3 regions of the Hymenobacter sp. 5317J-9 genome follow, and region 1 is predicted to be linked to each of the others. Evidence: riboswitches for the same ligand, from Rfam matches in the RefSeq annotation. Region 1 holds a riboswitch; each other region holds the start of a gene.
The links. A riboswitch is a leader RNA that binds a small molecule or an ion and turns the genes downstream of it on or off. The one in region 1 is predicted to bind S-adenosylmethionine.

Region 1 (10,602 bases):
CAACATTGCCAACCTGGTGGTGCACACCGACATGAACCTGCTAAGCGTGCTGCAATACGCCGTGGAAGTACTGGGCGTGCAGGACATTCTGGTGGTGGGCCACTACGGCTGCGGCGGCGTGGCGGCGGCGGCGGCCAACAAGCAGTATGGGCTGATTGACAACTGGTTGGTGAATATCCGTGACGTTATCCGCACGCACGAAGCCGAGTACTTGCGCATCAAGGATGACACCCAGCGGGCGCGCCGTCTGGTAGAGCTGAACGTGATTGAGCAGGTGCGCAACCTGGCCAAAACCAACATCATCCAGAACGCTATGCGCGGCGACAACCCGCCCCGCCTGCACGGCCTCGTGTACGACATCGCCGACGGCGTGCTGAAAGACCTGAACGTGGACGGCGATGACGTGATAAACGAGATGGAACACATCTACGCCACCGAAGCCCCACCCTCCGAAACCGCTCCGAAGGCCGACAACCAAGCCAACACCTACGACGGGCCCACCGAAAACCCGGCCGAAGAGGTGCCGGGCTTTAAGGCGGCTGCCAAAAAATAAATTTTCCCGGCCCACCCGCCACCCACAAAAAAGCCTGCCGCAACTTGCGGCAGGCTTTTTTGTACCCGTGAAGGCAGTAGCAAAGGCTACTTGGCGGCTTCGATTTCGGCAATTGCTTTGTCGACTTGCTCTTTGGCCAGGGCAGCGTTGGGGCCTTTGGCTTGTTTGTCGGCAATGGCTTTCAGTTGCTCGATGATGGGTTTGTCGGCCCCGTACATCTTGTACTTCACGCCCATGGTCTTGAGGCGGGCGATGCCTTCGGTAATAACGGTGGCATCGTTGATACGGCCAGCCATCGTGCCGATGGATTCCATCATGCCAAACTGACCATTGGGGCGGGCCGCGTCGAACTTGTCGCGGATGTAAGCCCACTCAGCCACCCCGCCGCCTTGGGCATAAGCCTGCATCACGGCCTGGGCAAGGGCGCCGTTGCTTTCTTTTTCCAGCATTTTGGCGCGCGCCAAAGCCTGGGCGGGCTGCACGGCGGCCAGCGACCGGAGCGCGGCCGACTGCACGGCATACGACTGGCTATTAAGCTGCTGGCTGAATAGCTTCTCGTCCTTCTTGTCTTTGAGCTGTGCCAGCGAGCTGAGCACCTGGGCCAGCACCACCGTGTTTTTCTCGGTGGCGGCCAGCTTGCGCAGGGCGGGAGCGGCGGCTTTAGCCACGGCTTTGTCGTCCATTTTCAGGGCTTGCGCGGCCGCGCCGCGAATGGCGTAGAACTTGTCGTTGAGGGCGGCCAGTAGCACGGCGCGCGAGGCGGCGTTGGTGGTTTGGTCCTTCGCGGCAGCGGCTACGGCCTCGCGGCGGTCCACATACAGGGGCGCGTGGCCGTACTGGTAGGCAAACTCAGCGGCCGACTTGTTGTCGGTTTTGTTCCAGAGCAGCTTCTTGCTGGCGTCCACGTTCACCAGGTCGGGCTTGGCCGACAGGGGCATGGTGAAGGTCTGAGTGGCTTCGGTCATCGTCACCGCCTGGTGCATGGCCTTGCCGCCCACGTAGTAATTGATGGTGAACGGCAGCTGGAAGGGCGTACCCGGCTGGGTTTGCTTCACGGTCACGGACTGCACTTTTTTGCCAGCGTCCCAGGCGTAGTCGATGGTCACGACGGGGTGGCCGGGCGAATAGTACCACTGGTTCCAGAACCAGTTCAAATCCTGGCCCGACACGGCCTCGAATGCCAGGCGCATCTGGTGCGCTTCGCCATTGCCGAAAGCATTATCCTTGAGGTATTTCTGCAGGCCGGCGAAAAACACGTCGTCGCCCAGGTAGGTGCGCAGCATGTCCATGATGGCGCCGCCCTTCTGGTAGCTCACCAGGTCGAACACCTCTTCCTGCTGGTCGTAGTGGAAGCGCACCAGCGTTTTGGCGGCGTCGCGCGGCGAGCTCAGGTAGCGGCGCAGGTAGGTGTAGTAGTGGGCGTCGGCGGCGTCGCGGCCGTACTTGTGCTCGGCGTAGAGGCCTTCCGAGAAGTCGGCCATCGTCTCGTTCACGGTGATGTTGCTCCAGCTTTCGGCCGTCACGTAATCGCCAAACCACTGGTGAAACAGCTCGTGCGCAATCACCGATTCGCTCGAGTACTGGCGGTCCAGCAGCTCGCGGTCGGTCATCTGCACCTGCTCGCCGTGCAGGGTGGCGGTGGTGTTTTCCATGGCGCCGCTCACGTAGTCGCGGGCCACAATCTGGCTGTATTTGTTCCACGGGTACTCCACGCCGAGGCGGTTGGAGTAGAACTCCAGCATGTCGGTGGTGTTGCCGAAAATCTGCTTGGCGAAGGGCGCGTACTTGGGCTCGAGGTAGTAGCTCACCTCCTTGCCGCGCCAGGTGTCGGTGGTTTTTTTGAAGTCGCCCACCGCCATCATGAACAGGTAGGGGGCATGCGGCAGGTCCATTTTCCAAGTGTCGGTGCGCAGGCCGGAGCCGGCGGGCGTGCTGCTCACCAGCTTGCCGTTGCTGAGCGTCACGTATTTGGCGGGCACTGTCATCGAGATTTCCTCGGTGGTTTTCTGGTTGGGCCGGTCGATGGTGGGGAACCAGGCAGAGGAGCCTTCGGTCTCGCCCTGCGTCCAGATTTGCACCGGCTTGCCGGCCGTGGCCGAGTCGGGGTTGATGAAATACAGGCCTTTGGCATCGGTGATGGCCGCGCTGCCCTGCACTTTTAGCTCGTCGGGCTTGGCGGTGTAGTCGAGGTAGATGGTGTACTCCTCGCCGGGCTTGAACATGCGCCCCAGGTTGATGCGCAGGTTCATGCCGTCGGCGTAGTTGTACTTCAGCGGCGTTTGCTGGCCGCCGGTCACCAGAGCCACGGCCTTGATGTCCATGCCTTTGGCATCGAGCCGCAGCGAGTCGGTGGGGTAGGCGTGTGGCTTGAGCGTGACCCACTCTTTGCCGTAGAGGTAGCGCTTGGCGTAGTCGAAGCGCACGTCGAGCTTGGTGTGTACCAGGTCGTTAATCTTGGTGGCCGAGGCGCGGTAGGGCGATTCCGGCTTGGCGCCGGGCGCCTGCGCGTGAGCGGCGCTGGTGGCTACGAGGCCGAGCAGGCCCAGCAGGGACAGATGTTTCATTCAGAAAAAGGGGTGAGTGAAAGTGGGAGTTCGCGCGAAGGACCAGGCCGCGGCGCGGCGGTTGCTTCGCGTAGCCACGAAAGTAGCGCGGACGCTGCGAGTCTGCGCCTCCGTGGTAAGAGCGAAGGCGCTTGCTACCGGGACGATGCGGGTTCGCAGCGGCATCGCTACAGTAAGTTTGTGGCCTCATCAACCTCCCGCTCAATGCGACTTATTCGCTACGCCACGCCACTTTTCTGCTCTTTTTTTGCCTTTAACTCCCTCGCCCAGACCGCTCCGGCCGACAGCGCCCGCAGCCTGCGTGAGGTGACGGTGTACGGCTCGCGCCTGAACCAGGTATCGGGCCAGACCGGCCGCTACGTGTCAGTAATTCCGGGCCGCACGCTGAGCCAGTACCCCGTGGCCTCGCTCGACGACCTGCTGCGACTGCTGCCGGCCCTGGAGGTGCAGAGTCGCGGCAACTTCGGCACCCAGGCCGACATCACCCTGCGCGGCTCCACCTTCAACCAGGTCCTGATTCTGCTGGACGGCATGCGACTCAACGACCCGCTCACCGGCCATTTTGCGGGCTACTTCCCCATCACGCCGGCCGAGATTGAGCAGATTGAAGTGGTGCGCGGCCCCGGTGCGGCGCTCTACGGCCCCGACGCCGTGGGCGGCTTCGTCAACATCGTGACCAAGACCTTCGCCGCCACCCACCGCCCCGATGCCATGGAGCTGGGCGGCACTTTCCTAGCCGGCGAGTACGATTTGAAAAGCACCAACGCCGGCTTCTACGGGCAGGAGAAAGGCCTGCGCCTGGCCGGTGGCATTCTCAACAACACGGCCAGCGGCCAGCAACTCAATCTGCCCGGCGGCGGCCGCAACGATTTTAGGCTCAATACCTACTCCCTGTCGGGGGCTTACCAGATTAGCGAAAAGCTGAGCGCCGCCGCCCGCGCCAGCTTCGACCGGCGCGACTACAACGCCCAGAACTTCTATACCACTGCGGCCGGCGACCGCGCCCGCGAAATCACTTCGCGCGATTGGTATCAGGGCCAATTGCGCTACGACTGGAACGCCCGCGCCCGCACCGAGCTGCAGCTGGTGAGCACCGCCAGCACCGATTACTACCAGTACACGCCCGTTTCGGTGGCCAGCAGCCACCTCATGCACTACCTCAACGTGCAGGGCCAGCACCAGCTCACGCTCTCAGATAAAGTGCGTCTGACGCTGGGCGGCCAGGCCGACCGCCGCGCCGTGCGCAGCAACGACCAGGGCCGCCACGCCGTGTGGCACCAAGGCGCATTCGCCGTGGCCGGCCTCACGCCCACCAATCGCCTGAGCCTCACGGCCGCCCTGCGCCTCGACCACGACCAGGCCTACGGCACCGAGGTGGTGCCCCAACTCACCGCCAGCCAGCAGGTGAGCGAGAAGCTGACGGTGCGCGGCGCCGTGGGCCGCGCCATTCGGGCGGCCAATTTTACGGAGCAGTATTACTCGTCCATTCGGCCCGGCACGGTGCCCAGCGGCTTCAATATCGGCAACCCCAACCTGAGCGCCGAGCGCACCTGGAGCTACGAGGGTGGCCTCGATTTCCAGCCCTTGTCGGCCCTGACGCTGCGCGCCACCTATTTCAACCGCTACGGCCGCAACCTGATTGACTACGTGGGCCAGTCGGGCAGCCAGGTAATTGAGACGACAGGCCTCACCAACCTGAACCCCGCCGCTACCTATCGGCTGGCCGAAAACCTGTTTGCCGTGACCACCCGGGGCCTGGAGCTGGAAGCCACCACCCGCGCCCAGCTCACGCCCCAGCTGCGCCTTGACGGCAGCCTGGGCTACACCTATACCCACCTCGACGTGGCCGGCGACGTGGTGTCGCAGTACCTCAGCAACGTGGCTAAACAGCTCATTACCGGCAACGTGAGCCTGACGCACCGGCGTTTTAGCGTGGGCGTGGGGGGAGTCTATAAGCAGCGCGCCGGCCAGCGCACCACCCCCAGCGCCACCGTCAACGACGCGGAGCTGACGCCCAGCTACGTGGTCGTCAACGGGCGCCTGGACGTGGCGCTGCTGCCCGACCGGGTGTGGGTGGTGGGACAGGCCCAGAACCTGTTCAACGCACAGTATTCAGACCTGCTGGGCGCCCAAATGCCCGGCCGCTGGCTGATGGCCGGCGTGCGGCTGGCCCTGCGCAAATAGCGCGCATCTGCCAGCTCAAAAAAAGCGAAAGCCCCCGATTTTGAACAAGTCGGGGGCTTTCGCTGTATCTTTGCCGTATCAATTCTTTCTCCCTGAAGGATTGTTTTTATACAGAGGCGCTGAGAGACAGGCTCTACGACGCGCCGGCAACCGCTTGCAACCGCAGGCAAGGTGCCAATTCCTGACCATATAAAAACAAGTTGCCGTGGAAGCCTCCAATAACCAACCCGCTTTTCTTGCTGCTTTTCGTGCCCGCGCCGCTGCCATGCGTTGCGCCGGCATGGCGTGTTGTTGCTGTTGTTGTCTGGCCTAACCCGCTCCATCTTTTTCATCGCGGGTAGCTAAGCCGAGTCCGGAGCAAGTTGGCTTCGCCGGGCCGCCGTGTGCGGCGTCGGCGGGCGTGTATTCATCGGTTTCCGGTCTTTTTCGGTCCTGGCACAGCACTAGGCGCTGTGTGGCCACTTTATCGTCTCATTTCGGGCTTTGCCAGTTCTCCACCTGCCTTGGGCAGCATGCTCGCTTGCCTACGCTTCAACTCATCTACGCTTCAACTCATTTATTTTCAGATATGTCTGCTGTTCAAAAGCCCATTGGTATCTACTTCGAACACCCCGAATGGTTCAAGCCGCTCTTTGCCGAGCTGGACCGCCGCGGGCTGCCCTACGAGAAAATTGACGCTGCCCACCACCTCTACGACCCCGCCGAAAAGGAAAGCCGCTACAGCCTGGTGGTCAACCGTATGAGCTCGTCGGCTTACCTGCGCGGGCACGGGCAGGGCATTTTTCATACAGCGGGCTACGCAACGCACCTGGAGCGTATTGGCACGCGCATCATCAACGGCTCGGCGGCCACGGCCATCGAGACGAACAAGGCCCGGCAATTGTCACTGTTTGAGTCGCTGGGGCTGAAGTACCCGAAGTCGTTTGTGATTAACCATGCTTCGCGGGCCATTGATGCGGCCAAGGAACTGCGTTTCCCCATCGTGGTGAAGGTGAACATCGGCGGCAGCGGCGCGGGCATCATCCGCTTCGATACGCCTGAAGGCCTGCAGGCCGCCGTCGACAACAACCAGATTGACCTCGGCATCGACCAGACCGCGCTGGTGCAGGAGTACGTGACGCCCCGCGGCGGCAACATCCACCGCGTCGAAACGCTGGACGGCAAGTTTCTCTACGCCATGAAGGTGTACACCACCGGCGAAAGCTTCAACCTGTGCCCGGCCGAAATCTGCCAGATTCCGGAAGAGCAGTCGGCCGAGTTCTGCTTGACCGAAGCGCCTAAGAAAGGCATTCAGGTGGAAGCCTTCACACCGCCGGCGGAGGTGATTGCGGCCGTGGAGCGCATCGTGGCCGCTGCCAAAATTGACGTGGGCGGCATCGAATACCTGATTGACGACCGCACCGGCGACGTGCTGTTCTACGACATCAACGCCCTGTCCAACTTCGTAGCCGACGCCGTGAACGTGGTGGGTTTCGACCCCTATGCCCGCTTCGTGGACTATCTGGAAGCGCAGTTGCCCGCAGCCGTGGCCACCACTGCACGGGCCGAGCTGGCCACCGCTTAAGCTGTTAATCAGAAACTCAAGAACGTCATGCTGAGCGCAGTCGAAGCATCTCTACCGCTTCGTTGCAGCGAAGTCGATACTCACCAGGTAGGGGTGTTTCGACTGCGTTCGACACGACAGTCCATTAACGTTTTATACAATGAAATTTGGATATTGGATGCCCGTTTTCGGGGGCTGGCTGCGCAACGTCGAAGACGAGCAGATGCCCACCGACTGGAGCTACGTGAAGCAGCTGGCGCAGCGAAGTGAAGCCTGGGGCTACGACCTGACGCTGATTGCCGAGTTGTACCTCAATGACATCAAGGGCACCGAAGCGCCGTCGCTGGAAGCGTGGAGCACAGCCTCGGCCCTGGCTGCCGTAACCGAGCAGCTGGAAATAATGGTGGCCGTGCGCCCCACCTTTCACAACCCCGCGCTGCTGGCCAAGCAGGCCGCCAACATCGACCTGATTGCGCCGGGCCGCCTGTCGCTCAATGTGGTGTCGAGTTGGTGGCGCGATGAGGCCACCAAGTACGGCCTGCACTTCGAGCAGCACGACGACCGGTACGCCCGCACCAAGGAGTGGCTCGACGTGGTGACCAACCTGTGGCAGCAGGACCATTTCAGCTACCAGGGCAAGTATTACCAGGTGGCCGACAACATCCTGCAACCCAAGCCCGCCAAAGCCCCGTTCCTGTACGCCGGCGGCGAGTCGGAAGCGGCTAAGGACCTCATTTCGAGCCAGTGCGACGGCTACGTGATGCACGGCGACTCGCCGGAGCAAATCGGGGCCCGCATTGCCGACATGCGCCGCCGCCGCGAACAGAAAGGCCTGCCGCCCATGAAATTCGGCGTGGCCGGCTACGCCATTGTGCGCGAAAACGAGCAGGACGTGAAGAAGGAGCTGGACCGCATTACCAACGTGCAGGCCTCGGCCTCGGGCTACGGCAATTACCAGCAGTGGCTGGCCGGCACGCAGCTGGAGCAGCAGGTGTCGCTGCACGACTACTCGGTATCGAACCGCGGCCTGCGCACCGGCCTCACCGGCACGTCTGCTCAGCTGCAGGACCGCATTGGTGCCTTCGAGCAGGTGGGAGTCGATTTCTTCCTGTTACAGGCCAGCCCGCAGCTGGAGGAGATGGAGCGGTTTTCAGAGTCGGTTATTCAAGTATTGGCGTAGCACTGGCTATTGACCGCAATGCATTTCAACAGGCCGTCATGCTGAGCGAAGTCGAAGCATCTCGCGTGCAGAAGTAATTCAATTGATTGGTTTACTGCCACACATGAGATGCTTCGACTTCGCTCAGCACGTTCTTTTTTCTATGCGCCCTTACCAGCGCATTTCAACAACTACATGTTAAAAAAATCACTCGAGCTGCTGCGGGCTGAAGCGGCCGAAACGGGAGCTAACACTCTTAAACGCAGCCTCAACGGCATCAGCCTCATTGCCATCGGCATCGGCGTAATTATCGGAGCCGGTCTGTTTTCGCTCACGGGCATTGCCGCGGCCAACAACGCCGGGCCAGCCGTGACGCTCTCCTTCGTGGTGGCCGCCGTGGGCTGCGCCTTCTCGGCGCTGTGCTATGCCGAATTTGCGGCGCTGGTGCCCGTTTCGGGCAGCGCCTACACGTATTCGTACGCTACCATGGGCGAGCTGTTTGCCTGGATTATTGGCTGGGATTTGGTGCTCGAATACTCGGTGGGGGCGGCCACGGTGGCCATCAGCTGGTCGCAGTACCTCATCAAGTTTCTGGGAAAGTACGGGCTGCATATTCCGGCCCGGCTGGTGATGTCGCCCTTTGAAAGCGCCAAGCTGGCCGATGGCTCCACCGTGAGCGGCTACGTGAACGTGCCGGCCATGCTCATTGTGCTGGCCATCACGGCCATCGTCACGCGCGGCACCAAAGGCTCGGCCTGGTTCAACGCCCTGGTGGTGGCCCTGAAGGTGGCCGTGGTGCTGGTGTTCATTGCGCTAGGCTGGCAATACATCGACCCGGCCAATTACCAACCCTACATTCCCGCCAATACCGGCACGTTTGGCGAGTTCGGCCTGAGCGGCATTCTGCGCGGGGCGGGCGTCATCTTCTTCGTGTTCATCGGGTTCGACATTGTGGCCACCATGGCCCAGGAAACCAAGAACCCGCAGCGCAACATGCCCATCGGCATCCTCGGCTCGCTGGCGGTGTGCACGGTGCTGTTCGTGCTGTTCGGCCACGTACTCACGGGCCTGGCCAACTACACCGAGTTCAAAAACAGCGCTGCGCCCGTGGCCATTGCCATCGAAAAAACGCCGTACGCCTGGCTGTCGTCGGCTGTGATTCTGGCCATTCTGGTGGGCTACACCTCCGTGATTCTGGTCGATTTGCTGGGGCAGTCGCGGGTGTTCTTCTCGATGTCGAAGGACGGGCTGCTGCCGCCGGTGTTCTCGCGCCTGCACCCCACGTTCAACACGCCTGCGCAGTCAACGCTGCTGCTGGGCACCTTCATCGCGCTGTTTGCGGGCTTCGTGCCCATCTCGGTGGTGGGCGAGATGACGAGCATCGGCACGCTGCTGGCCTTCGTGATGGTTTGCCTCGGGGTAATGATTATGCGCCGCACCAACCCCGACGCGCCGCGCTCCTTCCGCACGCCATGGGTGCCGCTGGTGCCCATTCTGGGCATTGTGGTGTGTCTCGTGATGATGGCCTCGCTGCCCTGGGAAACGTGGCTGCGCCTCATTGTGTGGCTGGCGCTGGGCATGCTCATCTACTTCGGCTACGGCAAGAAGCACAGCAAGCTTCGCCTGGCACAGGGCGACGCGCCAATGCCGGCTAGTGCGTCGTCAGGCCGTTAGCATCCAGTTCGGCATCGTCGCGCACGCGGCTGAGGCTGCCTTCTAGGTCCACTATATCGTCGGCGTCGCCCGCTGGCGCGGCCACCGCTTGCTTGTACACATCAACGGCGCCGTGCGCGTCTAAGACGTGGCGGGCGCGGTTTGCCTCCTCTTCGGTGGCGGCGCTCACGGTCACCACGGCGCTGTCGGCGCGGGCGGCGCTGATGTGGGCCTGGGCATCGGCGTTTTCGTTGCCGGCAAACAGGTCGGTAAAGAAGCGGATAAAACCCGTGCCCAGGGGTTCGGTGGGCGGGTCGGCTTCGGGCGTCAGGTGCGCGGCCCGCAGCGTGTCCTGCGTGGCCAGGTCCAGAGCAGCGCGCTGAAAACCAGCTGTCAGTAATTGTTCGACGGCGTGCTGCGCTTCGGTAGCGGAGCGGAATAAGCCTACAACGGTTCGGGCCATGGGCGGAGGAGTGGGAAAGGAAGCTGCGGGGGCACGCCGAAGGGGCGGGCAGCGCCCGAAATTACGGAGCCTGGGCCGGTGGGTTGCCAGCGGCCCGTTTGGGCCGCTGGCCGCCAAGCGCCGCCGTTAGCGGGGCCATTCACCTGCGCGCCGTGCCTGTTGACCGGTCTGGGATGAGCCATTGAGCCAGCAAAAGGTGCCATTGGCATAAACTACCCGTAGATGAAGACCACGCCTCAACGGTTCGGAATTATTTTTGCCGTCCCGCCTCGGTTTTGCGATGTCGTGGGCCTTTCCGACGGCATTTCACCCTAATTTGAAATAGATGGAAAGCTCCATTTTTCCTGGCCTGATTCCTTCTTACGAGCACCAGCGGCTGGCCGCTCTGCAGCCCTACCACGTGCTGGGAACGCCGGGGCAGGCGCTGTTCAACGATTTTGTGGGCGTCGTGGCCAAGCTTTTCGACATGCCCATTGCGTTGGT
Region 2 (10,602 bases), 1.7 Mb from region 1:
CCTGAACCTGAGCTTCAGCACCTTCGTGCGCAACACCACCGGCTCCATTGAGGCCCTGCGTACGGTGCGCGGCATCGATACCGTGTCGACCAGCTACGCCAACATCGGCCAGCAGAATGCCTACGGCGGCAGCATCTTCGCCAACATCAACAACGGCAAGCTTACCCTGAACGGCGGCGCCGACTTTTATTACACCACCCTCACCAACAACGTGCCCGACCGCAACTTCGCCTCCTCCAACGAGGGCTTTGTCATCGGCGGCCGGGTGGGCGGCTCCTACAACATCACCCCGGTGTGGGGCGTGCAGGCGTTTGGCGGCTTCCGCGGCCGGCAGGTGCAGCTGCAGGGCAACCAGTCCGGCCAGGGCTTCTACACCGTGGGCGTGAAGCGCGACTTTGCCGAGAAGCGCGGCAGCATCGGCTTTGGGGTTGACAACATCTTCACGCCCACCATCACGGTGCGCAACACGGTGGTGTCGCCGCTCATTGACCAGGCCAGCGCCAACACCTCGCACATCTTGGGCTTCCGCGTCAACTTCAGCTACCGCATCGGCAAGCTCACGGCCACGCCCCCGCGCCGCTCGAAGAGCATCAACAACGACGACCTGAAGAGCGAAGGCGAAGGCGGTGGCGGCCTGGACGCCGGTGGCGCCGGCGGCGCTGGCGGTGCCGGTGCTCCCGCCGGTGGCGGTGGCCGTCCGGCCGGCGGCCAGCGTCCCGGCGCTACGGGTGCGCCGGCGGGCGGCTACCCCGGCCGCCCGGCCGGTGCCATGCCCGGTGCTACTCCCGGCGCCCAGCCGGTAGCTCCTGCCAGCGGCGCCCCCGCCGACTCGTCCCAAACCGCACCGGCGGCGGTGCCCGGCACCCTGCCCGGCCTGCAAGCACCCACGGCGCAACCGGCCGACACCACGCGCCGCCCGGCCACGCCGGCCCCGGCCCAGCCCACCAACCCCGTGAACGCGCCCGCCAACGCGCCCTCGCCGGGCACCACCACGCCCAACGGCACCACGCCGGCCGGCAGCCCCGGCGGCCGCCCGTAGCAGCGCCTGATGCCTAAAAAACGGGAAGCCGGGCACAGCCGAAGTACTAGCACTGCTTCCACTGTGGCCGGCTTCCCGTTTTTGTTAACCCGCGCCAACGCGGCGGCCGGCGCCTACTTTTGCCCGGCGTTCATCATTCTCAATGCCTAACCACCCGCCTTCTTCCGCAGCCGACTCTGACGCGCATTTTTTGCAGCGTTTGCGGCCGTCGCGCCTCATTTTGCCGGTGGCGCTGGGGCTGCTGGTGGTGGGCTACCTGTTTTGGCGGAGCTACAAGCCCGGCGACTTGGCCCCGCTGGCCCAGGCCGACTGGCGCTGGCTGGCCGTGGCCGTGCTGGTGCTGGCCGCCCGCGACCTGGGCTACATCTACCGCATTCGCCACATCGCCGAAACCGAGCTCACCTACCGGCAGGCGCTCGACGTAATTATGATTTGGGAATTCGCGTCGTGCGTGCTGCCCTCGGGGCAGGGCGGCACGGGCGCGGCGCCGTTTATTCTGGAAAAAGAGGGCATTCCGCTGGGTAAAGGCTTGGCTTACATCATGGTAACGGCCCTGCTCGACAACCTCTACTACGTGGTGATGGTGCCGCTGGTGGTGCTCATTGCGGGGGCCGGCCTTTACCCCCACGAGGCCTTGCAAACGGGTTTTGTGGCCACGCTACGGGTGGCGTTTGGGGTAAGCTACCTGTTTGTGACGCTCTATGCGGGGCTGATGCTGTACGCCATTTTCGTCAATCCCAAATCGGTGCGGCGCCTGCTGGTGCGGCTGTTTTCGCTGCCAGTGCTGCGGCGCTGGCGGCGCACGGCCTACCGCCACGGCCAGGAAATGGTGCGCGCCTCGGCCCAGCTGCGCGGCAACGGCCCGGCCTACTGGTGGCGGGCCAGCGTGAGCACGGCCTTCGTCTGGACGGCTCGCTACGCCATCATTGGCTGCCTCATTGCCGCCTTCGTGCCCATGGATTCGGGCACGTTCCTGTTCATTTTTGCCCGCAACATCACCTACAAAGTCATCTTGCTGGTGGCCATCACGCCGGGCGGCGCGGGCATTGCCGAAGGCGCCTTTCCCACGTTTTTCGGCAAGTTCATCGGCACGGCCACCATGACCAGCTTCCTGGTTTTCCTCTACCGCATCGTGACCTACTACCTGTACCTGGTACTGGGACTGGTGTTCCTGCCGCGCTGGGTGACGCGGGTATTTGGCAAACGGCCCCAGCAAAATACGCTGCCTGACCGAACATAAAAAAAGCCCCGGACCGCAACGGCCCGGGGCTTTTTGGCAGCATCAGTTTTAGCGACTAATCCTTTTCCAGCATCAGCGTGGCGCCGTCGGCCGACTTCAGCGTGAGCTTGTCGTCGGTGAGGGTTTCTACCGCAAACGTGTTGGCCGTAGCGCTGCCTTCGGGGGTGAAGGTGATGGTCTTACCGGCCTGGTCGAAGGTGTATTTGCCCGACACGGCCCCGGCGGCGCCGTCGGTCATGGTGTAGTTGCCGTTGGCAAAAACGTGAAGCTCCTGCTGTTTTTGCGCGTCGGTTTGCTTTACTTTGTCGCCACTGGCATCGGTTTCCTTAGCAGTTTTCCATACCTTGCTGTCGGTACCGTACAACATGTTCACGCCTTCTACCTTGCCTTTGTCGTTGCCACACGCCGTGACAAACAACGACACCAACAGCAGCAGGCTGGCGAAATAACGGAGCGAAAAAAGGGACTGAAGTTTCATGAGCATAAAAAAAAGAATGGTGAAAGAATGAGAAAGCCTGCGGTTGCAAACTCGTCGGCTTACGAGCCACAAGCAAAAGAGTTTACGCCGTAACCTCATCTGCAGCGGCCCGTATATGGGCCCTGTCGGCTACCCCGCGGGGCGGCTCATTCAAACTTTTTTTTCATTAAACGGAACAAATCCATGGGACTCTTTGATTTTCTCAGCGACAAAGGCGAGCAAAAACCCGCAGAGCCCGCAGCAAAGCCGGCTGCTGGCGGCACTGATTTTTTTGGAAATGCCGCCGGTGCCAATCCAGCCACTGCCGGCGATTCGTACACCGTGGTAAGCGGTGATTCGCTGTCTAAAATTGCTAAACACCACTACGGCGACGCCGCCAAGTGGCATCAGATATACGAGGCCAACAAGGCCACTATCGGCAGTAACCCCGACCATATTGAAGTTGGTCAGGTGTTAACCCTACCTAGTCTCTAGGTACTTTTTTGCAGAAAAAAGGTGAGAAAAGCCACTCTGTTTCAGGGTGGCTTTTTTGCGTTTGGTCGGGCAGCGCTGCGAGTTAAAAGAACGTCATGCAGAGCGTAGCGAAGCATCTTGCCCGTGGAAGTAATCAATTGATTAGCGGTGGCACGCGAGATGCTTCACTGCGCTCTGCATGACGGCTTGAATAAGCGGCCCACAAAATTTATTTCGCCCCCACCGCTTGCCCATCAAAAAATTTCTCGCTTACCTTTGCCCTCACCAACCCGGTACTCCCTGCTAACGGCGGGCAGTTTTTAAGTTTTATACAGAAGCGGCGAGAGACTAGGCTCCCTGACCCGCTGGCAACCTTCCTTCCTGTGAAAGGTGCCAATTCCTACCCACTGCGGTTTTGGCCGCGCTGGGGCATATGACTCGAGTGCCATGGAAAATACTTCTCGTTCCGCCTTCTTCCACCCGACTCCTTCGGCTGCTTTGCGCGCCCAGGTTTCGGGCTTTTTCGTTTCGGCTCCAAGCCGTTGCACGCAGGCCGCCCCGTTCGCTCGAATGCGAATGTGCTGTTGCTGCCCGTGTTGTTGCTAAGCTGATTTCGGCTTAGGCACCCCCTCCCCTCCTTTCTGGATTTTCTGGTGGCTTCTCGGGGCTGCCGCGCGCCCTTTCGGGGCCGTTGGCGGACCTCGGCCCACCGCTTCAACACGGGCTTACCCGGGGGTTTCATCGCGCTGTAAACGCCTCTATGCAAGCTGCTTAGCGCTTCTTCCAATCAACTCATTACGGTTTTCAACCTTCAAACATCTCCGCATCATGTCCGCTCAATCCCTGCACTTCGAAACCCTGCAACTCCACGCCGGCCAGCAGCCCGACCCCACCACCGGCTCACGCGCTGTGCCCCTTTTCCAAACCACCAGCTACGTGTTCAAGAACGCCGAGCACGGGGCCAATCTGTTCGCCCTGAAGGAGTTCGGCAACATCTACACCCGCCTGATGAATCCCACCACCGACGTGTTTGAGCAGCGCGTGGCGGCGCTGGAAGGCGGCGTGGCGGCGCTGGCCACCAGCTCGGGCCAGGCGGCGCAGTTCATTGCCCTCAACAACATCCTGCAGGCCGGCGACAACTTCGTGAGCTCGTCTTACCTCTACGGTGGCACCTACAACCAGTTTAAGGTGGCCTTCAAGCGGTTGGGCATCGAAGTACGCTTTGCCGATGGCGACAACCCAGCCAGCTTCGAGGAGCTGATTGACGAAAACACCAAGGCCATTTACCTCGAAACCATTGGCAACCCCAGCTTCAGCATTCCTGATTTTGAAGCCGTTGCGGCCATTGCCAACCGCCACGATTTGCCGCTGATTGTGGACAACACTTTCGGGGCGGGCGGCTACCTGTTCCGGCCCTTGGAACACGGCGCGCACATCGTGGTGGAGTCGGCCACGAAGTGGATTGGCGGCCACGGCACCAGCATCGGCGGCGTGATTGTGGACGGCGGCACCTACGACTTCGGCAACGGCAAATTCCCGCAGTTCACCGAGCCCAGCGACGGCTACCACGGCTTGGTTTTCAACGATGTATTTGGCAAAGGCGGGCCGTTTGGCAACATCGCCTTCATCATCCGGGCGCGGGTGGAAGGGCTGCGCGACTTCGGTCCGGCCATTAGCCCCTTCAACTCCTGGCAGCTGCTCATCGGCCTCGAAACCCTGAGCCTGCGCGTGGAGCGCACCGTGGAAAACGCCCTTAAAATAGCCACTTGGCTGGAGCAGCACCCGCAGGTAGAAAGCGTGAACTACCCCGGCCTGGCCAGCAGCCCTTCGCATCGTCTGGCGCAGAAGTACCTGGAGCGCGGCTTCGGCGGCGTGCTTTCGTTCCGCATTAAGGGCTCGAAGGAAACGGCTACGCAGTTCATCGACAACCTCAAGCTCATCAGCCATTTGGCTAACGTGGGCGACGCCAAGACGCTCATCATTCAGCCTTCGGCCTCCACGCACCAGCAGCTGAGCGAAGGGGAACAGCTGGCTGCCGGCGTCACGCCCACGTCGCTGCGCCTTTCAGTGGGCATTGAGCATTTCGAGGACATCAAAGCCGATTTGCAGGCGGCGTTCGACGCCATCGGCAACACGGCCAGCCTGCCCACCGAAGGCGAGGCAGTGACCGAGCCCGAGCTGGAGCACGCTCAGCCGCTGGAAGTGTAAACCCCATGGCCGTCGGCGGGCCACCCCTGGTGGGCCGGAGCCAGTCTCGCTGGCGGCTTTTTGCTTGTCAGTCGATGTAGAACCAGTCCACGGGCTGGCCCACTTTCCTGCAGTTTGTTGGAGAAAGATGGGGGTGAGATACCGAGGGCTAGCCTCGTGCGCTGGTTCTACAACGACTTTTTTACCTGTTTCCCCATGTCAGACCATCTTTTTCACCTGCCCGATTTACTGCTCGAAAGCGGCGAAACCCTGGCCGGCGCCCACGTGGCGTACCGCACCTGGGGCCAGCTCAACGAGGACCGCGACAACGTGGTGTGGGTGTGCCACGCCCTCACGGCCAACGCCGACGTGCTGGCCTGGTGGCCGGGCCTAGTGGGGCCGGGGTGCTACTACGACCCCGCCGAATACTTCATTGTGTGCGCCAACGTGCTGGGCTCCTGCTACGGCAGCACCAGCCCGCGCGACCCGGACCCCACCACCGGCCGGCCGCGCTACCAGCACTTCCCGCGCCTGACCATTCGGGACCTGGTGGCGGCCCACGAGGCCCTGCGCGAGGACCTGGGCCTGACGGATATTCACACGCTGATTGGCGGCTCGCTGGGCGGGCAGCAGGCGCTGGAATGGGCCGTGCAGCGCCCCGATTTGTTCGACCACCTCGTGGTCATCGCCACCAATGCCCGGCACTCGGCCTGGGGCATTGCCTTCAACGAAGCCCAGCGGCTGGCCATCGAGGCCGACCCGACCTACGCGGCCGGCCAGCCCGGCGGGGGCGACGAGGGCCTGCGCGCCGCCCGCGCTATTGCCCTGCTCAGCTACCGCAGCTACCCGGCCTACGCCGATACCCAAACCGACCCCGACGACGACCTGCCGGACGAGCACCGCGCCAGCAGCTACCAGCGCTACCAGGGCGACAAACTGGTGGCCCGCTTCGACGCCTACAGCTACGTGGCCCTCAGCCGCAGCATGGATTCGCACAACCTCGGCCGCGGCCGGGGCGGCGTGGCGGCGGCTCTGCGCCGCATCGGGGCCCGTACGCTGGTGCTGGGCATTACTTCCGACGTGTTGTTTCCGCTGAGTGAGCAGCGGGAGCTGGCCGCCCACATCCCCGGCGCGATGTACGCCGAGCTGGACTCGCGCTACGGCCACGACGGCTTTTTGCTGGAAACCGGCGCGATTACGCACTTTCTGGAGCGGTTCTACGCGCCCACGTTCGTGCATTGATTTTTAGGAAAAGACAGACGCTGATGGCATTCCTGAAAAGTGCTTTCAAACGCAGTGAACGCAGTTGATTAGCACAAACCAACCTGTTTGAGTACAACGCATCAGCTCCGGGCACAAACTTTTCGATGGCAGCACAAACCCCTGGTGCATAGTATATGCGCACGCACCTTTTTGATGGCGTGCAGGCTTGCAACGATAAAATTAATAACACAGAGATGGAACACGAGCAAGCACGGCTCCGCGTCGGCCTGATTGGCTTTGGCTGCGTGGGGCAGGGTTTCTACGACATTGTGCAGCAACAGCCGGGCCTCAACCTGGTCGTAACACGCATTGCCGTGAAGAACCCCACCAAGCCACGGACATTGCCTGCCGAGCGGTTCAGCTTTCATGCCGACGACCTCCTGGCTGACCCCGAAGTAGACCTTCTGGTTGAAGTCATTGACGACGCGGCCGAGGCCTTCCGGCTGGTGAGCGCCGCCCTGCGCCAAGGCCGCCGCGTGGTGACGGCCAACAAGGCCATGCTGGCCCGGCACCTGCCGGAGCTGGTGCAGCTGCAGGCCGATTTCGGCGGCACGCTGCTCTACGAAGCGGCCGTGTGCGGCAGCATCCCGGTCATCCGCACGCTCGACCAGTATTTCGGCCACGAGCCCTTGCGCTCGGTGAGCGGTATTTTCAACGGCTCGTCGAACTACGTGCTGACGCGCATGGGCGAAGACGGCTCCGACTACGGCCCGGCATTGGCCGAAGCCCAGGCCCAGGGCTTTGCCGAAACCGACCCCGCGCTCGACATGGGCGCCTTCGACCCGCGCTCGAAAGCCGTGATTCTGGCCGCCCACGCCTACGGGGTTTTCCTGAACGCTGAAGAGGTGCTGAACCTGGGAATAGAAGGTATTGGGGCGGCCGACATTGCCCGTGCCGCCGCGCACGGCCGCAAAATCAAGGTAGTGGCGGGCTTGTACCGCTTGCCGGATGGGCACACCACGGCGCTGGTGACGCCGCAGCTGGTGGGGCCGGAGTCGCCCCTCTACGCCGTGGACCGCGAGTTCAACGGCGTGGTGCTGGAGGCGGAATTTGCCGGCGCGCAGTTCCTGCGGGGGCGGGGCGCCGGGGGCCATCCCACGGGCTCGGCCGTGCTGGCCGATGTGCTGGCCTTGCAGCGCGGCCTGCGCTACGGCTACACCAAGCAAGACGCGCCAGCAGCTGTTCAGCTCACCCAAGGCCTGGCCGTGGAGGCCTACGTGAGCCACCCCGACGTGGGCGCCCTGCGCGAAGTGCTGACCTGGCTGGAACTGCCCCCCGAAACCCTGTGCACCGACGAGCACGGCACGTACGCCACCGGCCCCGTGGCGCTGGAGCAGCTGTTTGCGTGGCGCAAGGAGCTACGGGCTAACGGCGTGTTTGTGGCCCGGGTGGGCGAAGTGCTGCCGTTGGGTGCACCGGCCGACGTGTTGGCGCAACACTTGGCGGCGCTGGTTTAACGCAAACCGGGTAGGGTGCAGGGCTTGCCCCCGCCCCCTACCCGGTTTTTAGTTTATCGGAAACCTACTTGAATTCCAGCCGCAACGCCGGCTGGCCGGGAAGCTTCAGGAAGTAGACGCCCGGTTTCAGGGCGTTGCGCAGAATGCTCAGGTCGTGGGCCTCGGGACTGATGACGCGCACCACGCGGCCGGCGGCATCGAGCAGCTGGGCCTGCAACGGCAGCAGCAATTCTTTGGGCAGGGTCAGCTGCACGGCTTCTTCGGCGGGCACGGGGTAGGCTTGGGCGGCGGGGACGGGGTAGGCTTGGGCGGCGGGGACGGCGCTGGCTTTCACAGCCGAAAGCACCGTGCCGGCTTGGGCCAGGCTGGGCCGCAGGAAGTCGCGGATGGTGCGGAAGGTGGTGTCGGCGTAGGCAGCGTTGCTCTCGAAGGGAATATGGCCGGCCCCGCGCAACGTGCGCAAGGTGTTGCGAATGCCAACCTGCGTGGCGCGGGGGTTGAGGCGACCGCTGCCGTACACGTACTTGGGCGGCAGGCTGCTGCCCACGCGGCCCTGCAGGTAGGGCACGGTGCCGTCGGCGGTGCCGTGCACGCTGCACAGGGGCGCGTTGCCGGCCTCGATGAGGCTGGGCTGCTCGGTGGCGCCGCTCAGGTTGAGCACGGCCAGCGGCTGGCTGCTGTAGCCGGGGTTGCCGCTGGTGCCCTCGATGCCGCCCAGCGCCGCAATGCCCACGTAGGCCGGCACTTCGCTGGCCTTGTCGAGGTAGCCCACTTCCAGCGCCGCGAAGGCGCCGGCCGACGAGCCGCCCACCGTGATGTAGTTGGGGTGCACCCGGTAGGTGTTGGTGGTGGCAGCGTCTTTGCGGAAGAAGCGCACGGCCGCCCGCAGGTCCTGCATGCCCCGGATGGCCGACTTGGCGATGTTCACCGTGTCGAAGCCCCCGCCAATGATGGTGCCCAAATCGAGCAGGCGGTAATCGATGCTGGCCGTGACGTAGCCCAGCCGGGCAAAGCGGGTGCACACGGCCACCATGTAGGCATCGGTGCGCGAGCCCGTGACGAAGCCGCCCTGGTGGGCGAAGATGATGACTGGCCGCCGGGCCAGCACGTCGCCGGAGGGCTGGTAAATGTCCATCAGCAGCTGCTGAGTGGCCCCGGCCGAGTTCACCGCCGAGCCGAAGTTGACGCCCGAGGTCACGGTCACGTTGGCGAATACGGGCTGATAGTAGCGGCCCTGAGTAGTGTCAATGACAGCCTGCGCCGAGGCCATACGCGCGCCAATCAGCAGCGCCAAACAGAGAAATAGTGCTTTCATAAAAAAGAAAAGAAATGGCAGAAAGAAGGTGGGAAGCGGCCGGGCACGCCGCATCTCCCACAACCTGAGCAACACCTCAGCCGGGCCGTGGCCCAAACACCCGGCCGGGCCGCAAGTTCCGACTTATTGCACCACCACGCGACGCACCAGCGGCGTGCCCGCCACGCGCAGCTGGTACACGCCCGGCGCCAGGCCGCGCACGTTCACCTCGCCGGCCAGGACCGCGCCGCTGGCCGTGAGGGCCTGGCGGCGTACGGTCTGCCCGAGGGCATTGGTGAGTTCGGCCACGGTGGTAGTCGATTGACCAGTAGCCAGCGGCAGCTCGACCCGGAAGCTGGTGGCGGCCGGGTTGGGGTACACCTGCAGCTGGGCGGCCAGGGTTTGCGCGGGGCTGGTGGCCAGCACGCCGGCCGCCTGCAGCTCCAGCGCGAAGCGGCCCGGGGCCGTGGTTCCCGCCACCGTGAAGGCGTAGCGGGTGCCGGGCGCCAGCGGCGTGCGCGTGCCCGTCAGGGCATCGGTGAGGGTGAGGGCGCCGGGGCCGAAGTTGGCCAGCTGCTCGGCCGTGAGCACGTAGGCGCCCGGCTGGGGCACGGCCAGCGCCAGCGGCACCGTGGCGGGTGCGCCGGCCACGGGCAGGCCGTTGATGGCCAAGGCCTCGGAGCCGGCCAGGGTGGCCAGGTTCAGGCCGCTGGGGTTGGGCAGCTTGGCGGCGTCGAAGCGCAGGTCGGGGCCGGTAGTGGCGCCGGCTTCTTGGTACACGTAGGCCTCGTCGTAAGCGGCGGGCGTGGCGGCGGCGGCCAGCGTCAGGCGCAGGCGGGGGCGGCTGTCGGCAGTGCCGCGCTGCACGGTGCGGGTGTTGGACGTGGCGAAGTCGGTGACGCGGGCGCTGACCGGAAAGGTAAAGGTCACGGGGTTCGGCGACAGGGAGCGCACGAAGAAGCCCTGCCCCAACGGAATGATGCTGCCCGAGCCGCCCAGGCCGTTCACATAGCTCCGGTACTGGCCGCCGTATTGGCTGGTGCTCACAAAGACGTACATGGCGCTGCTCATGCCGGCCGGCACGGTGATATTATCCCAGTTGAGGGCCGAGGCAAACGGGCTGCCCAGCAGGTGCCAGCCCGCATCGGGATTGACAGCGCCCGTGAGCGCAAAAGAGACGTCCTGGTTATT
Region 3 (10,602 bases), 1.3 Mb from region 1:
ATGCTCACCAGCGGCTCCGGAAACGCATCCCACGGGCTGCGGAACGAGGTGGCCATACGGCTCGGCTGCCGGTTGCTCACCAAGTATTCGAGCGTGTCGCGGGTGAGGAAGGGCAGGTCGCAGGCCAGCACCAGCCAGGCCGCGTTGGGGTCGGCCTGCAAGGCTGACAGGATGCCGCCCAGCGGGCCCAGGTTCAGGAAGGTGTCGGGCAGAGCCGTGAGGCCGGCGGGCAAGCCGCCGGCCTGGTCGGGGCGTACCGACACGCGCACGTCGGGGCAGAACTCGGCCAGCAGCGCGGCGGTATGCTGGCGCTGGTCGAGGCTGTGGTAGTGCAGGGCGCCCTTGTCGGTTTGCATGCGCTCGCTGCGGCCACCGGCCAACACGAGGCCGCGCAGCACCGGCACCGCCAGCTGGTACCACTGCCGGATGAAGGCCGCAATTTTGGCCGTGTCGGCCAGTGGCAGCACGGGCGGCAGCGGGGCGGCGCTGAGGTGCTCGAGCAGCACGGCCGGCAGCTCGGTCTGCCCATCGGCGAGGAGAATGAGACGCACGTCGGTGAGGCGGTCAAGCTTCTTGTCCAAGGGCTTACGCGGGTCGACGATGACGACCTGCTGGCGGGCGCGGAAGTGGTTGCCATTCACCAGCACCACGCTTTCGTGGGCCAGCAGCTCGGGCTGCGTGAAGCGGTCGAGGGCCCGCGTGAGGTTGAGCTGGCGGTAGGTGATTTTATCGACCAGCTCGGCCGAGAGGCCGTTTGCGGCCACGTAGGGCACGGGCTTAGCGGCCGTTTCGGCTGGTTCTTCGGCCGCGGCAGCGTCGCCGGCGGCGTGGTCGGCATCCACGTACCCCACGCGCAGCTGCGGGGCTAGGTGCGGCAGCAGGCGGGCCACCAGCATTTGAATGTCGCCGCAGGGCGCTCCCAGAATGGCCAGCTCGTGGCGGCCAAAGTCGCCTACGTCGGGACGGGCGAGGGCCGCGTGCTTGGTTCGTGTTGCGGTTGGGCTTGGTAAACTATCCATGTCGGAATTTACGAATTTTCGGCGCGGTGAAAATCCTTCTTGCCGCCGGTTTTCTCGATAAGCTGCACACTATCAATGGCAATATCGTGCGAAAAGGCCTTGCACATGTCGTAAATGGTGAGGGCCGCCACGGTGGCGCCGGTCAGGGCCTCCATCTCCACGCCGGTGCGGCCCGTGACCACGGCGGTGCACACCACGCGCAGGGCATCGGGGCCGTCGGGCTCGATGGTGATGCTGCAATCATCGAGCCCCAGCGGGTGACAGAGCGGGATGAGGTCGGCCGTTTTTTTGGCGCCCATGATGCCCGCCAGGATGGCCGTGTGAATAACCGGGCCTTTGTGCGAGGGCATTTCGCCGGCCTGCACCCGGCTCAGCAGCTCCTCGCCCAGCACCACGCGGCAGTGGGCGCGGGCCACGCGGCGGGTGGGCGTTTTCTGGCCGACATCCACCATAGTAGGCTGATTGGCGGCGTTGACGTGGGTGAAATTCTTGGTTAGCATAGGGCTGTAGAGACGCGTAATGGCACCAAATCGTTGGCGGAAGTGCAGCGCGGACTTTCAGTCTGCGCCAACGCAAGGCTGGTGGTGTCGCGGACTAAAAGTCCGCGCTACGTCTCACTTAGCCAACCCGGCCGCAAATTGTTTTGCTGCAAACTATTGGTCGCGGCAGCCGTTTTCAACGAAGCGCGGGCTTAAACGGGCCCCAATGCCCCGGCTAATTCTGCCGCGTCGGCCCTTCTTGGCCGCCCCATTCATCCCGAAATTTAGTATGACCAATACCGCTTTAGTAGTAGGTGCCAGCGGCATCATCGGCAGCAACCTGGCCCAGGAGCTGCTGGCCCACAACTGGATTACCTACGGCCTGGCCCGCCGCCCCGATACCAGCATTGCCGGCCTGCAACCCGTGGCCGCCGACCTGCTGGACCCCGCCAGCCTCGAAACTGCGCTGGCCGACCTCCGGCCCACGCACGTATTCATCACCAGCTGGATGCGCAACGACACCGAGGCCGAAAACATCCGCGTGAACAGCGCCATGGTGCGCAACCTGCTGGCCGTGCTGGGCCCGAAACATTCGGTGCAGCACGTAGCGCTGGTAACCGGCCTGAAGCACTATCTGGGGCCGTTTGAGGCTTACGTGAGCGGGGGCATGCCGCCGCCCACGCCGCTGCGCGAGTCGCAGCCCCGGCTGGCGCTCGACAACTTTTACTACGCCCAAGAAGACGAGGTGTACGCCGCCGCCGCGCGCGACGGCTTCACCTGGAGCATCCACCGGCCACACACCATCATCGGCAAGGCCGTGGGCAACCTCATGAACCTGGGCACCACGCTGGCCGTGTATGCGAGCATCTGCAAGGCCACCGGGCGGCCCTTCCGCTGGCCCGGTTCGCAGGCGCAATGGGAAGGCTTGTCGGACGTGACCGATGCCCGCGTTATCGCCAAGCAGCTGGTGTGGGCTGCCACCACCGAAGCCGCCCGCAACGAGGCCTACAACGTGGTGAACGGCGACGTTTTCCGCTGGAGCCAGCTATGGGGCCGCCTAGCCGAGTGGTTTGGCGTGGAGGCCGTGGGCTTCGATGGCAGCATTCACCCGCTCGAAGCCGAGATGGCCGGCGATGCGGAGCTGTGGCGCGAAATCGCCACGAAAAACGGTTTGGCCGAAGCTGACTTAAGCCGCTTGGCTTCGCCCTGGCACACGGATTTGGACCTGGGCCGCCCCATCGAGGTGATGACGGACATGGCCAATAGCCGCAAGCGCGGCTTCACCGTGTTTCAGAGCACGGAGGACTCGTTTTTCGATTTATTTGCGAAGCTGCGCCAAGACCGGCTGATTCCATAGGCGCTACGTTGGCAAAGCGTTATTCGCAGAACGTCATGCAGAGCGCAGCGAAGCATCTTTACCGCCACCACTAATCCCGATAATTAGACTGCGTTGTGCAGTAAAGATGCTTCGCTGCGCTCTGCATGACGGCCACTCCTAACTCTTAACTCACCCACCCATGCTCTCCCCCGCCGAAGCCACCGCCCGCGTCCTTGCCACGGCCCGCCCGCTGCCGCCCGAAACCGTGGCCCTGCCCCACGCTGCCGGCCGCATCCTGGCCGAAACGCTGGTGGCCGACCGCGACTTTCCGCCTTTCAACCGGGTGGCGATGGACGGCATTGCGGTGAGCTTTGCCACCTGGGCCGGGGGCCAGACGGAATTCGACATTGCCCACGCCCAGTATGCCGGTGAGCCCGCCCGCCCGCTGCCCAGCCCGCAGCAGGCCGTGGAGGTGATGACGGGCGCGGTGCTGCCCGCCGGGGCCGATGCGGTGATTCGCTACGAGGACATTCTGCTGCACGACAATCGCGCCCGCATTCAGATTCCGACGCCCGATGCGGCCGGCGTCAACATCCACCACCAGGCCGCCGACCGCCGCGCCGGCGATGCCCTGCTGCGCGCCGGCACCCGCCTGGGACCCGCCGAGCTGGCCGTGGCCGCCACCGTGGGCGCTGCCGAGCTGGCCGTGCTGCGCGCCCCGCGCCTGGCCGTGGTGAGCACCGGCAACGAGCTGGTGGGCATTCGGGAAAAGCCCCTGGCGCACCAGATACGGCGTTCCAACGTGTACGCGCTGCAAGCGCTGTTTGCCCAGGCCGGGGCCGACGTTTCGCTGTTCCACCTCTCCGACGACGTGGCGGAGCTGCGCGATGGTCTCACCAAAATTTTGGGCGCAGGCTTTGATGCCGTGGTGCTGAGCGGAGCCGTGAGCAAGGGCCGCGCCGACCACCTGCCGGGCCTGTTGCGTGAATTGCAGGTCGAGGAAATTTTCCACGAAGTGCAGCAGCGGCCGGGCAAGCCGCTGTGGTTTGGAGCGCGGGCCGGCGGGCCGGTAGTGTTTGGGTTGCCCGGCAACCCGGTTTCAACGTTCATCACGGCCTGCCGCTACGTGCGGCCCTGGCTGCGCGCCGTGCAACAGTTCGCAGGCACACCCGAAACTGCCGCCGCTGCCGAGGCCCCACAACCAGCCGTGCTTACCGTCGACATCAATTTCAAGCCCCAACTCACCCACTTCGTGCCCGTGCGCCTGACCGTGGACGCTGGAGGCCGTCGCTTGGCCACCCCGCTCCGCGTGGGTGGTTCCGGCGACATGATGGGGCTGGTGGGGGCAACTGCATTTTTGGAGTTGCCGCCCGAGCCGGCCGTGTTTGCGGCGGGCAGCGTGTGGCCGGCGTGGGCGCTGTAGCGCCGACTTCAGCTCGTGCCGCGTCGGGCCAAATTATTCATTCAATGCACAAGCCAACGCATACGCGACAAGCCCTGGTGGTTGTATCTTCGCCCTACGCTGCTATCCAGAAAGACCGAGGGACCGGGCCCGATGACGTCTTGGCAACCTGCCGCGAGTAGGTGCCAACTCCCGTTTCGCCGCTTTTTTGGCGAAAGAAGATGACAGCCGGAACCGTGCTTTGCTGCGCGGGTTTCTTTCTGGATACGCGCTACCGTAGCTATTCGACCCCGAAAGAAATGTCCACTGCCACCCTCCCCGCTCCCTCCCCGCTTCCCGATTTGCTTCGCCAGCGCCTGCTGATTCTCGACGGCGCCATGGGCACCATGATTCAGCGCCACCCGCTGACCGAAGAGGATTTCCGGGGCACCCGCTTTGCCGACCACCCCAAGCCGCTGCGGGGCAATAATGACCTGCTGAGCATCACGCGGCCGGATATCATCAAAGGCATTCACGCTGAATACTTTGCCGCCGGGGCCGACATGGTGGAAACCAACACCTTCAGCGGCACCACCATCGCGCAGGCCGACTACGGCCTGGAGCACGTGGTGTATGAGCTGAACTACGAGTCGGCCCGCCTAGCCCGCGAGGCCGCCGACGAGTTTGCCACGCCCGAGCGGCCGCGCTTCGTGGCCGGCGCCGTGGGCCCCACCAACCGCACCGCCTCGCTCTCGCCCGACGTCAACCGCCCTGGCTTCCGCGCCGTGACCTTCGATGAACTGGCCACCGCCTACCTGGAGCAGGTGCGCGGCCTCGTGGATGGCGGCGTCGACACGCTGCTCATCGAAACTATCTTCGACACGCTGAACGCCAAAGCGGCCCTCTACGCCGTGCAGAAGTTCTTCGACGAAGGCGGCCGGGTAGTGCCCGTCATGATTTCGGGCACTATCACCGACGCCTCGGGCCGCACCCTGAGCGGCCAGACGGTAGAAGCTTTCTGGAACAGCATTCGCCACCTGCCGCTGCTGAGCGTGGGCCTGAACTGCGCCCTCGGGGCCGACCAGCTCCGCCAGTACGTGCAGGAGCTGAGCCGCATTTCCGACGTCCACATCTCCGCCTACCCCAACGCCGGCCTGCCCAACGCCTTCGGCGGCTACGACGAATCGGCCCAGGAATTTGCCGCGCTGGTGGAGGAGTATCTGAAAGAAGGAATCGTGACGGTGGTGGGTGGCTGCTGCGGCACCACACCCCAGCACATTGCCGAGCTGAGCAAGCTGGCCGAGAAATACCAGCCCCGCCAGCTGCCTACCGAGCATGTTCCTTCTACCCGCCTGAGCGGCCTGGAGCCGTTTACCATCAAGGAGGAAAGCCTCTTCGTGAACGTGGGCGAGCGCTGCAACGTGACCGGCTCGCGTGCCTTCGCCCGCCTCATCCGGACCGGCGCGTATGAGGAAGCCCTGGCCGTGGCCCGCCTGCAAGTGGAAGAAGGCGCCCAGGTACTCGACATCAACATGGACGAGGGCATGCTCGATTCGGAGCAGGTGATGACGACTTTTCTGCACCTCATCGCCTCGGAGCCCGACATTGCGCGGGTGCCCGTCATGATTGACTCCTCGAAGTGGAGCGTGCTCGAAGCCGGCCTGAAATGCGTGCAGGGCAAGAGCATCGTAAACTCGATTTCGCTGAAGGAAGGCGAAGCCGCCTTCCGCGAGCGGGCCCACACGGTGCGCCAGTACGGAGCCGCCGTGGTGGTCATGGCTTTTGATGAGGACGGCCAGGCCGATTCGCTGGCGCGCCGCATCGAAATCTGCCAGCGCAGCTACGATATTCTGGTGTGGGAAGTGGGCTTCGACCCGTCCGACATCATCTTCGACCCCAACATCCTGACCGTGGGCACGGGCATGGACGAGCACCGCAACTACGCCATCGACTTCATCGAGGCCGTGCGCTGGATTAAGGGCAACCTGCCCGGCGCGCTCACCAGCGGCGGCATCAGCAACATCAGCTTCTCGTTCCGCGGCAACGACGTGGTGCGCGAGGCCATGCACACGGCCTTCCTCTACCACGCCATCAAAGCAGGTCTGGACATGGGCATCGTGAACCCCGGCCAGCTCGGCGTATACGATGAAATTGAGCCCCACCTGCTTGAGCTCTGCGAAGACGTGCTCCTGAACCGCCGCGCCGACGCCACCGAACGCCTCGTGGAGTTTGCCGACACCGTCAAGCAAAAGGACAAGGCCGAAGTGAAAGCCGACGAATGGCGCAGCCTGCCGGTGCAGGAGCGTCTGCAACACGCGCTGGTAAAGGGCATCACCGAATTTATTGACGAGGATACCGAGGCCGCCCGCCAGGAACTGGCCCGGCCCCTCGACGTGATTGAGGGCCCGCTGATGGCCGGCATGAACGTGGTGGGCGACCTGTTCGGGGCCGGCAAAATGTTCCTTCCGCAGGTGGTGAAATCGGCCCGTGTGATGAAGAAGGCCGTGGCTTACCTCGAACCGTACCTGCTGGCCGACAAGCAAGGCTCGGACCGCCAGACGGCCGGCAAAATCCTGATGGCCACGGTGAAAGGTGACGTGCACGATATAGGCAAAAACATTGTGGGCGTGGTATTGGCCTGCAACAACTTCGACATCGTGGACCTCGGCGTGATGGTGCCGCTTGAAAAGATTCTCGACGAAGCTCAGAAGCAGAACGTGGACGTCATCGGCCTGTCCGGTCTCATCACGCCCTCGCTCGACGAGATGGTGTACGTGGCCCAGGCCATGGAAAAGCGCGGCATGAAGGTGCCCCTGCTCATTGGCGGCGCCACCACCTCGCGCCTGCACACGGCCGTAAAAATCGCGCCCTCCTACAGCGGCCCGGTGGTGCACGTGAACGACGCCTCCCGCTCGGTTGGCGTGGCGGCCGGCCTGCTCGGCTCGGGCGAAAAAGCCTACGCCCAGACCGTAGCCGACGACTACGCCGCCCTGCGCGCCGACTACGCCAGCCGCCAGCGCGACAAAAGCTACCTGACCATCGAAGCGGCCCGCGCCAACGGCTTCAAGTCGGATTGGAACACGGTGAGCATTACCAAGCCCAGCTTCCTCGGCACCAAAGTGCTGGAAGACTACGACCTGGCCGAGCTGGCCCAATACATCGACTGGACGCCCTTCTTCCACACTTGGGAGCTGAAAGGCCGCTACCCGCGCATTCTGGAAGACGAAAACTTGGGCGAAGCCGCCACCAAGCTCTTTGCCGATGCGCAGGCCATGCTCACGCGCATCATCGATGAGAAGCTGCTCACCGCCCGCGCCGTGCTGGGCTTCTGGCCGGCCAATACCAAGGATTACGATACCATCGAAATCTACGCCGACGACTCGCGCGAGACCGTAGACACCGAATTTTTCACACTGCGCCAGCAGGGCGAGAAGGGGCCGAAGATTCCGAATCTGGCCTTCTCCGATTTCCTGGCTCCGAAGGAAACCGGCCGCGCCGACTACCTCGGCGGCTTCGCCGTCACGGCTGGTATCGGCATCGAGAAGCTGCTGGAGCAGTACGAGGCCGACCACGACGACTATTCCAGCATCATGGTGAAGGCCCTGGCCGACCGCTTGGCCGAGGCCTTTGCCGAGCGCCTGCACGAGCGGGTGCGCCGCGAGTTCTGGGGCTACGCGCCCGACGAGCACCTCACCAACGAGGACCTCGTGCAGGAGAAATACCGCGGCGTGCGCCCCGCCCCCGGCTACCCCGGCTGCCCCGACCACACCGAAAAAATCACGCTGTTCAACCTCCTTGACGCGGAAGGCAAAACGGGCATCATTCTCACCGAAAACCTGGCCATGTACCCGGCTTCGTCGGTGAGCGGCCTGTACTACGCCCACCCCGATTCGCGCTACTTCGGCCTCGGCCGCATTGGCGCGGACCAGGTAAGCGACATTGCCCGCCGCAAGGGCATGGAAACCGTCGAGCTGGAACGGTGGTTGATGCCCAACCTCAACTACGAACCAAAGAAGTAGCGCGGACTTTTAGTCCGCGAGTGAACGCCTCTGAATCTATCGACCTAACGCTTGCAGGCGCGGACTAAAAGTCCACGCTACACTCCATGAAAGTTACCGACCACCTCGCCCAGGCCAACGGCAAAACCCTCTTCTCGTTTGAGGTGCTGCCGCCCAAAAAGGGTGAAAACATCCACACGCTGTTCTCGAACATCGAGCCGCTGATGGAGTTCAAGCCGCCGTTCATCGACGTGACCTACCACCGCGAGGAGTATGTGTACCGCCACCACCCCAACGGCCTGCTGGAGAAGAAAACCGTGCGCCGCCGCCCCGGCACCGTGGGCATTTGCGCGGCCATCAAAAACCGGTTTGATGTGGACACCGTGCCCCACCTCATCTGCGGCGGCTTCACGAAGGAGGAAACCGAGAACGCGCTGATTGACTTACACTTCCTGGGCATCGATTCCATTCTGGCCTTGCGCGGCGACCCCATCAAGAGCGAAGGCGTGTTCAAGCCCGAGCCCGACGGGCACGCCTACGCCTGCGACCTCATCGGCCAGGTGGCCAACCTGAACAAGGGCGAATACCTCGACCAGGAGCAGGACGAGGCCTGGGCCACCGACTTCTGCATCGGCACGGCCGGCTACCCCGAAAAGCACTTCGAAGCGCCCAATTACAACGCCGACATTCGCTACCTGCGCCACAAGGTGGACCGCGGCGCCGACTACATCGTGACCCAGATGTTTTTCGACAACGAGGAGTTTTTCCGCTTCGAGAAACTGTGCCGGGCGGCGGGCATCAACGTGCCCATCATTCCGGGGCTGAAGCCGCTTACCACCAAAAACCAGCTCTCGATGCTGCCCCGCTCCTTCTACCTCAACCTGCCCGAGCCGCTGGTGGAAGCCGTGAGCCAGTGCCGCGACAACGAAGCCGTGCGCACCGTGGGCATCGAGTGGTGCCTCAACCAGAGCCGCGAGCTGATGGCCCACGGCGTGCCCTGCCTGCACTACTACTCCATGGGCAAGGCCGAAAGCATCCGGCGCGTGGCCAAGGAGCTGTTTTGATTCATTGGACTTGAAAGAACGGTCATGCTGAGCTTGTCGAAGCATCTCTACCGCAATAGCAATTCATTCGTATGGGTTACTGGCGGGGTAGAGATGCTTCGACAAGCTCAGCATGACCGTTCTTTCTGATACTCCAAACAACCTGAAAATGCTCGACGACCTGTTTGCCCAGTTGCGCACGGCCACTGCGCCGGCCGAGATTGAAGCCCTGCAAAGCGGTATCTGGCAGCTCTGGCTGAGCAGTGGCGACGCGGCCCTCGACAAAGAGCTCGAAGCGGGCATGCGCGCCATGCAGGCCGAGGACCACACGCTGGCCATTGCGCTGTTCACGCACATCCTCCAGATTAATCCCGATTTTGCGGAGGCCTGGAACAAGCGCGCCACGGCCCACTACCTGCGCGGCGAATACAAAGCCTCGCTCGAAGACATTGCTGAAACCCTGCTCCGTGAGCCGCGGCATTTTGGGGCGCTGTGGGGCAAGGCAGGCATCCTGCGGCAGCTGGGCGACTACCGCCGCGCCCTGCGCACCCTGGACCGGCTGGCCGCGCTGTGCGCCCACCTGCCTGGCCTGCCCGAGCAGCAGCTGGCCCTGCGCGAGCTGCTGGAAGACAGTGGCCCGCTGGAATAACGGAAGCCCGGGCGCGCTTACTTTCGTCCGGCCCGGCCGTAGAAGGCGGGAAAACCACTGCCCTTCCACCCCCATTTCGGTGCGTTATGAACCACTTGACTGCAAGCCTGACTCCTTACAAGCGCCGCCCGCTGTGGGCCCTGCTGGCCCTGGCCACGCTCTCGCTCAGCGGCTGCGACTCGACCCCGCGCGAGCGGCAGGAAGCCGCCCGCACCGCCGGCCACGAGCTCGACACCTTGGCCCGCAAAGCCACCCGCAAAATTGCCAACGTGGGCAAGGCCACGGCCACCTACCACGAGGCCAACCGCGCCCGCCGCGCCCGTCCTCTGGACCCGCGCGAGCAGATTGCGATGGAAACCAAGCTACTGGGTCCCTATTCCGGCCAGGTAAACGCCCTCACGCCCGCCGACCTGCCCAACGCCTACGCCCAGTTTGTGCGGGCCGTGCGCACCGAGCGCGCCACCTTCACCGACCGCGACTGGGACTATGCCCGCGCCGTGTACCAGCGCCTGAACGACCAGCTCAAGCAGATACGCATGGACATGCCCACGCGCTACGAGGTGCCCATTCGAGCGCGCCAGGCTGAGTTTGTGGCCCTGCAAGCCGGCCACGCCGCCAAGGGCATCAACGATGCTACGAAGCAGGCGAAGTGATTTTGTAAATCAGGAACAAAAAGACCGTCATGCAGAGCGCAGCGAAGCATCTCGCATGTGGC

Region 2: linked by a shared signal. The riboswitch ahead of MUN81_RS02030 (O-acetylhomoserine aminocarboxypropyltransferase/cysteine synthase) and the one ahead of MUN81_RS09175 (hypothetical protein) in region 1 are both predicted to bind S-adenosylmethionine.
Region 3: linked by a shared signal. The riboswitch ahead of metH (methionine synthase) and the one ahead of MUN81_RS09175 (hypothetical protein) in region 1 are both predicted to bind S-adenosylmethionine.

What each region holds. Positions count from the first base shown of each region.
Region 1 is NZ_CP095050.1:2,204,468-2,215,069, forward strand. Features, by position in the region: gene MUN81_RS09160 (carbonic anhydrase) at 1-553, shown strand, start outside; gene MUN81_RS09165 (M1 family aminopeptidase) at 640-3,117, opposite strand; gene MUN81_RS09170 (TonB-dependent receptor) at 3,322-5,301, shown strand; SAM riboswitch class I at 5,405-5,497, shown strand; gene MUN81_RS09175 (hypothetical protein) at 5,870-6,865, shown strand; gene MUN81_RS09180 (LLM class flavin-dependent oxidoreductase) at 7,005-8,024, shown strand; gene MUN81_RS09185 (amino acid permease) at 8,199-9,677, shown strand; gene MUN81_RS09190 (hypothetical protein) at 9,655-10,119, opposite strand; gene MUN81_RS09195 (GAF domain-containing protein) at 10,445-10,602, shown strand, end outside.
Region 2 is NZ_CP095050.1:482,386-492,987, reverse strand. Features, by position in the region: gene MUN81_RS02050 (TonB-dependent receptor) at 1-1,039, shown strand, start outside; gene MUN81_RS02045 (lysylphosphatidylglycerol synthase transmembrane domain-containing protein) at 1,182-2,279, shown strand; gene MUN81_RS02040 (hypothetical protein) at 2,335-2,757, opposite strand; gene MUN81_RS02035 (LysM peptidoglycan-binding domain-containing protein) at 2,941-3,231, shown strand; SAM riboswitch class I at 3,535-3,650, shown strand; gene MUN81_RS02030 (O-acetylhomoserine aminocarboxypropyltransferase/cysteine synthase) at 4,039-5,418, shown strand; gene metX (homoserine O-acetyltransferase) at 5,614-6,639, shown strand; gene MUN81_RS02020 (homoserine dehydrogenase) at 6,795-8,117, shown strand; gene MUN81_RS02015 (alpha/beta hydrolase) at 8,182-9,432, opposite strand; gene MUN81_RS02010 (T9SS type A sorting domain-containing protein) at 9,556-10,602, opposite strand, start outside.
Region 3 is NZ_CP095050.1:932,833-943,434, reverse strand. Features, by position in the region: gene MUN81_RS03785 (NTP transferase domain-containing protein) at 1-1,019, opposite strand, end outside; gene moaC (cyclic pyranopterin monophosphate synthase MoaC) at 1,028-1,519, opposite strand; gene MUN81_RS03775 (SDR family oxidoreductase) at 1,788-2,855, shown strand; gene MUN81_RS03770 (molybdopterin molybdotransferase MoeA) at 3,016-4,239, shown strand; SAM riboswitch class I at 4,339-4,446, shown strand; gene metH (methionine synthase) at 4,518-8,216, shown strand; gene metF (methylenetetrahydrofolate reductase [NAD(P)H]) at 8,303-9,259, shown strand; gene MUN81_RS03755 (tetratricopeptide repeat protein) at 9,372-9,887, shown strand; gene MUN81_RS03750 (hypothetical protein) at 9,974-10,540, shown strand.